2 linked regions of the Flavivirga eckloniae genome follow. The protein of the gene in region 2 interacts with the protein of the main gene of each other region in a pairwise test. Links are inferred from orthologs where the notes say so. Each region holds a gene or a part of one and is shown on either strand. Other genes may lie near its edges. The genes, in order: mrdA and C1H87_RS11630.

What was found.
Region 1: the proteins of C1H87_RS11630 (region 2) and mrdA interact in binary tests that used the Escherichia coli proteins (3 or more experiments, as listed by UniProt). The link is inferred for Flavivirga eckloniae from one-to-one orthologs.

The regions. Positions count from the first base shown.
Region 1 is NZ_CP025791.1:2,102,703-2,106,042, reverse strand. Bases 246-3,244 are described here. They hold mrdA (penicillin-binding protein 2), read right to left. Parts: upstream 2,710-3,244; coding sequence 781-2,709; downstream 246-780. Other genes in these bases: mreC (rod shape-determining protein MreC), read right to left, coding at 3,205-3,244; mreD (rod shape-determining protein MreD), read right to left, coding at 2,706-3,212; rodA (rod shape-determining protein RodA), read right to left, coding at 246-776. In the rest of the region: more of rodA, read right to left, coding at 1-245; more of mreC, read right to left, coding at 3,245-3,340. UniProt on the Escherichia coli protein: Catalyzes cross-linking of the peptidoglycan cell wall. Responsible for the determination of the rod shape of the cell. Is probably required for lateral peptidoglycan synthesis and maintenance of the correct diameter during lateral and centripetal growth.
Region 2 is NZ_CP025791.1:2,824,390-2,827,720, forward strand. The notes cover bases 107-3,096. They hold C1H87_RS11630 (transglycosylase domain-containing protein), read right to left. Parts: upstream 2,777-3,096; coding sequence 437-2,776; downstream 107-436. Other genes in these bases: C1H87_RS11635 (gliding motility lipoprotein GldH), read right to left, coding at 2,842-3,096. In the rest of the region: more of C1H87_RS11635, read right to left, coding at 3,097-3,331; C1H87_RS11640 (PSP1 domain-containing protein), read right to left, coding at 3,323-3,331. UniProt on the Escherichia coli protein: Cell wall formation. Synthesis of cross-linked peptidoglycan from the lipid intermediates.

The sequences.
Region 1 (3,340 bases), 720 kb from region 2 along the record:
TGATGGTGTGGTTTTAAAATATGGTCATAAGAAGCTTTAACAGCATAAGACAACCCTATGGAAAGTAGTAAAACAAAAAGGAGTTGAAAGAATTTAAACTTTTTTCTGTTGAAATAATAAAAACCAGAAAGACTAACAACAGCAATTAACGAGGTGATTAAAGGGCCGAATTTTAAAGCCAAAACAGATAGTACAATTACTGATAAACCTATAGATAGGTAATACTTTGGTAATCCTTCCCTGTACAACACAAAGAAGAAGGCGCCGTAAACAATCGTACTTCCGGTGTCGTTTTGTAATATTACTAAAAGAGCTGGGATAATTATTATTATAAGGGTTTGAATTTGATCCTTTATACTATTAATGTTCATGTTTAAATCACTCAGCTGTTTTGCTACAGCAAGAGCGGTGGCTGCTTTTGCGAATTCACTGGGTTGTAAGGTCATGCTTCCAATAGCATACCACGATGTAGCACCGTTAACATTTTTGCCAAAAATAAAAAGCCCTATTAGGGAGAGCATGGAAAAGATATAAATAATACTGGAAAAGCGTTCATAAAATTTAGCTTCAATGCCTAGAATGACAATAATGATAAAAAAAGTAAGTAATATAAATACAGATTGCTTGCCATAGGGTTGAGAAAAAGTAAAGTAGTCTATTTCACCACTAGTATAAGAAGCAGATAATATGTTTAACCAACCAAAACCGACCAGCAAGAAAAAAAGGATAATAGTTATCCAATCGAATTTATAATTTTTGTTAGTATCCCTAACCATTAACTTATGGGTTTTGTAATTTTATTAATTGCTGTTTAAGTCGTTTATATTCCGGTTCTTCAACAAATTGCAATTTAGTTTGCGCGTTTATTTTAAAGGGCTCTCCAGAATAGGGCTTCGCATATTCGTCTTCTAAACTATGCTTTAAAAGCCATTCTTCTAAATCTTTTCTGGTAATATGTCCTTTTATGTGTTTTTCTATAAGTAAACTGGCTACTTTACCTGCAAAACGACTTCCCCAATATCCGTTTTCAACAAAAACGGCAATAGCTATTTTTGGGTCATCTTTTGGTGCGAAAGCAACAAAAATGGAATGATCTGTTAGGTCGGTTTTTACACTATCTATAATAGCATAGTTTTGAACAGTTCCTGTTTTTCCACAAATCTCTATGTCTTTTACTTGTAACGAGGCAGCTGTTCCTTTTTTGTAAACCTGTAGCATACCTTCTATAACAGGTTCAAAATGCTCCTTGTCAATACTTGTATATTTAGGTTTTGTGAATTTTTCAGGTAAAGTTTTATCTTCAATAGATTTAATTATATGTGGTGTATAATAATGACCTCTATTGGCAATAGCAGCAATCATATTGGCTAATTGAATGGGGGTAGTGGCAACTTCACCTTGTCCGATAGCGTTAGATATGGTATATGTAGAATAAAACGTTTTTGGATATACGCGTTTGTAATAAGCTCTATCTGGAATTCTACCTTTTTGTCCAACAAATAAATCGTTGTTTAAAAAATTGCCCAGTCCGAAACTTTTGGCATGCTTGCTCCAAGTATCAATACCTGTTGAAGCACTACCGCTTTTATCTAAAATTTTTCTGTAAACAGTCGAAAAATAGGCGTTGCAAGACTCCTGTATTCCTGTAATTAGATTATTGCGCCTGCCAATGTAGCAATGGCATTTCATAAAACGATTACCATATTTATATCCTGCATAACAAGTAACAGTTTCGTTGGGTATTATAACGCCTTCCTGTAAACCAATCAAGGCGTTCATTAATTTAAAAGGAGAGCCAGGCTCGTAAACACCTTGTATACTTCTGTTAAATAATGGATTTGATATGGAATCTCTAAGCTTGATGAAATTTTTTGAGCGTTCTCTTCCTACTAGAAGATTAGGATCGTAGGTTGGGGCGGCCACCATGGCCAGTATTTCTCCCGAAGATGGTTCGATAGCTATAACGCCACCACGTTTATTTTGCATAAGGAGTTCGCCATATTCCTGTAGTTTAGCATCAATGGTAATAGTAATGTCTTTTCCTTGTTCTGGAATGGTGTCGAACTCACCTTCTTTGTATGGACCAATATTTCTATTAAACCTGTCTTTTTGAATAAACTTAATGCCCTTCACACCTCGAAGAATTTTTTCATAAGAAGCCTCAATACCCTGTTTACCTTTTAAATCACCCATTTTGTAATAGGGGTCTTTTTTTATATCGCTGGTATTTACCTCTCCAATATCTCCCAAAACATTAGCTCCGATACTTCTTTGGTAATGTCTTAGTGATCTTTTCTGGATATAAAAACCTTCAAACTTCCGCATTTTTTCTTGCAAAGCAGCATAATCTTCTTTTGATAATTGGGATAGAAAAACAGACGGTAATCTGGGAGAATAGCGTCTTGCTCTATTATATGTTTTTATAAATTGCTCTTTATCAATTTTTAATAGCGAACAAAATTCGAGCGTATCTAATGGTTCTACTTCGCGAGGAATTACCATGACATCGTAAGATGGTTGGTTGGCTACCAAAAGTTCGCCATTTCTGTCGTAAATAAAACCTCTTTTCGGATAATCGTATACTTTTCTAATAGCATTGTCTTCAAACAAATCATGTTCGTTTGAAGTATATATTTGAAGGTAAAAGAGTCTTGATAAAAATAAAAAACCAACAAATATTATTGAAAAGAATAGTAAAAACTGTCTCATTTAGGTTGTCGACTAAAAATAATAGTTATTGTCATACACAATAATATAGTAAATATACTTGAGAATAACGTTTTTTGAAGCACGAAAATTATTCTTGGCAGGCTAAATATTTCCAAAGAGAATAATATGATGTGATGCAATATAACCAGTAGTGTTATATAAGTGATTTTAGAACCAAATTCTACAACACTAAATTTTATATTGTGGTGTTCGTACATTGTTCCAAAAGAAAATTTTAATACAACCGGTCTTACATAAGCTATAAACACACAGGCTGCCGCATGAATACCTCCGGAGTCTAAAAACATATCGATTATTAAACCCAATAGGAATCCGGATAAAATAATTAATGCACGATTGCTCTTTACTGGAAATAGAATGATAAATAAAATGTATGGATAAGGGTTTATATAGCCAAAGAAGTTAATGTTATTGAGCATTAAAACCTGTATTAATATTAATACTACAAAACGGATGCTATTAATGGAAAGTATATTATTCATTTAGCAAATTAGTAACCTCAGGTTTGTTAATGTTTTCTATAATATACACATGCTCCAGATTGGTCATGTCGTTAAAAAGTTGCACATTGATCTCATAATAGTTTTCGGCAGCATCAAGCTTGTAGTTT
Region 2 (3,331 bases):
TATTGAAAAAATGTAAAATATCTTAAGTCCAATATTTTACCTTACAAAAAAGATGTATTTGCCTCACACATTTGAAGGCGAATCCTTAGCTGTTTTATCAGTCTACGCTTTAATTTTACAGTTAAATAAATTCTAGATTTATTTTTCTATGAAACAGCCCCTTTCACCATTTCATATATAATTTTTATTTCGTCGTTCTTGAGCATAAATGCTCAAGAACTTCCTGAGATTGTTAATAGCAAGTTTTCTGATTAGTGTCTGGCTGAGTATTTCAACTACTCTCTCATGTGGTAGGCGGGTACTCAGCAAAAACTAAAGTTAAAACCTATTTTAATGCCCTAGGTTTTAACTTTAGTTTACCACAAGTTGTTATACTTAAGTAATAGCATTAGATTGGACGCCCATAAAAACAGGCTTATCGAACCTGCGTATATAGTTAAAATCCGCTTAAATCTTCTGGAAGATCATTATCGTCATCATCGTCCATAATTTTATTTGAATCCTTGGAACAATCCACGTTTATAGATAAGTTTTTTGGCTCTTCAAACGCATCTTTAGAAACATTTAATGTTTTATCTGCATAACAACTTTTCATGTATAGTCCCCAAATTGGTAATGCCATAGAGGCACCTTGTCCATAAGTTATTGACCTAAAATGAGCAGCTCTATCTTCCGCCCCTACCCATACTCCGGTAACTAAATTAGGCACCATCCCCATAAACCAACCGTCACTTTGGTTTTGGGTTGTTCCTGTTTTTCCAGCTATAGGGTTTGTAAAACCATATGGGTAGCCCGTAATTATTTCTTTATATTCTGCTCTATTGGCTTTATAGTTATGTCTTAACCTTGTTCCTGAACCACCTTGCGTAACACCCTCCATAAGCTTTAAAGCAACATAAGCTGTTTCTTCGTTTAAAACGTCTCGTGTTTCTGGTTTGAATTGATACAAAATGGTTCCATTTTTGTCCTCTATACTAGTTACCATTACAGGTTTTGTATACACTCCTTTGTTAACAAATGCTGAATAAGCACCTACCATTTCATAGACACTTATCTCTGGTACCCCTAAAGCTATAGAAGGCACTGCTGGTATTTCAGATTTAATCCCTAAGTTTTTTGCTAAATCTGCAACAGGTTGCGGCCCAACTTTATCAATCAATCTCGCCGTTATGGTATTTACTGAGTTTGCCAATGCATTCTTTAAAGTTCGGGTACCACCATAATCATCTTCTCCACCTGAGTTTTTAGGACACCATTCTTCCGGATTGCCATACTTATCTTTTTCTATACAAAAAGGGGTGTCCGGAAATTTATCGCAAGGCGAATAGTGTAACTGATCTATTGCTGCCGTATAAACAAAAGGTTTAAATGTTGAACCAACTTGACGTTTCCCCTGTTTTACCATATCATACTGGAAATGTCTATAATTCATACCACCAACCCACGCTTTTACATGACCCGTTAAAGGATCCATAGACATCATCCCTGGTTTTAAAAACGACTTGTAATAGCGCATAGAGTCGATAGGCTTCATAATAGTATCTACTTCTGAAGGTTTGCCTTCTTCCCATTTAAAAACAGTCATTTGTGTTGGCTCATAAAACGATTTTTCAATCTCAGCATCAGACTTTCCAGCTTCTTTTAGTATTCTCCAACGCTCTCCTTGTCTCATTGAACGCTTCATTAAATCGTCTATTTCCTTACGTGATAGCTCTAAAAACGGTGCTGTTGGATTACGCTTTGGTGTGTTTTGGTTAAAAAACTCTGCCTGTAATCTAGGCATATGTTGTTGTACTGCTGCTTCTGCATATCGCTGCATACGCGAATCAATGGTGGTGTAAATCTTTAAACCATCATTATATAAACTGTATTTTGTTCCGTCTGGTTTTGGGTTTTTCTTAATCCAATCCTTCATAAAACCATCCAAGTAACCTCTAAAATAAGTTGCTATACCATCACGATGAGATTGTGGTGTATATCGTATATCTAACTCTGTTTTTTGTAGTGAATCTTTAACAGTTTCATCAATATAATCATAGTACTCCAACTGATGTAAAACAACATTACGTCTATTTTTTACTCCTACTGGGTTTCTTCTTGGATTATATAATGATGAGTTTTTAAACATCCCTACCAACATGGCAGATTCCTTCATATCTAATTCATTGGGCTCTTTATCAAAATAAATTGCTGCTGCACTACGAATACCATCTGCATTATTACCAAAATCATAAATATTAAAATATTGGGCTATAATTTCTTCTTTGGTATACTGGCGCTCTAAACGAATGGCTATGATCCACTCTCGGAGTTTTTGAGAAAGCTTTTCTATAATATTCGCTTTTTCTCTTTTATGAAATAATTGTTTTGCAAGTTGCTGAGATATGGTACTAGCACCACCTTTAGATCCTAAAAAAAATGCTGCCCTTAAAGTTCCACGAGCATCAATTCCTGCATGATCATGAAAACGGGCATCTTCCGTAGCAACTAAAGCATCTATTAAATCTGGTGATAACTCATCGTAACCTACAGGTGTTCTATTATCATTTAAATAAAACTTACCTAACGTTTCTCCATCAGACGAAATAATTTCGGTTGCTAAGTGCGTTTTGGGATTTTCTAATACGGTATGGTCTGGCATTTCACCAAAAGCACCCCAAGAAGCCAATAAAAAAAGAAGAATTATAAAAAATATTCCTCCTGAAAATAAAATCCAAAACCAACGAATGTATTTTGAAAAATCTTGAGTTGCTGCTGCTTGCTTTTTTTTCGCCATTTAACTTTAAAATATTTATTTGGGTACAATTCTAAGAAAATTTAAGAATTATTAGAAGTTAATTTTTATTTGTTTAACGGTTTTTCAATTCTAAAACCAACATCTGTAATCCCTTCAAGTTCTATAACGCCATTAACTTTTCCGTTTTCTCGCATGGCGTGCTGTATATTCACTGTGTAGTCTCCCGCTTCTTTAAAAACAACTCGTTCTTTATACCAAAGCTTATTTTCTTTAACACTTGTAAGACCCGTGCCTAAAAGTTTTCCGCTAGGGTCTGCCATTCTATACTCTAACGTATCTTTAATGGTTTTTCCATGTGGAAAATTCATCTCAACAATTAAAAACAAGTTATTGTATTTATAACTATTTGTGTTTCTTAAGTTAACAAACAAATTGTAGGCATTTATAGAATCTGGAGGTGCAACCTTAAAACTAACTACTGAATCTTTATGCCATTTGTTAGGAACCGATTTATAGGTATCGAAAACACGATTAGAATCACAGGAGATAAATACTAGAGAGATAATTAAAAGAAATAATAATACCTTACTTTGC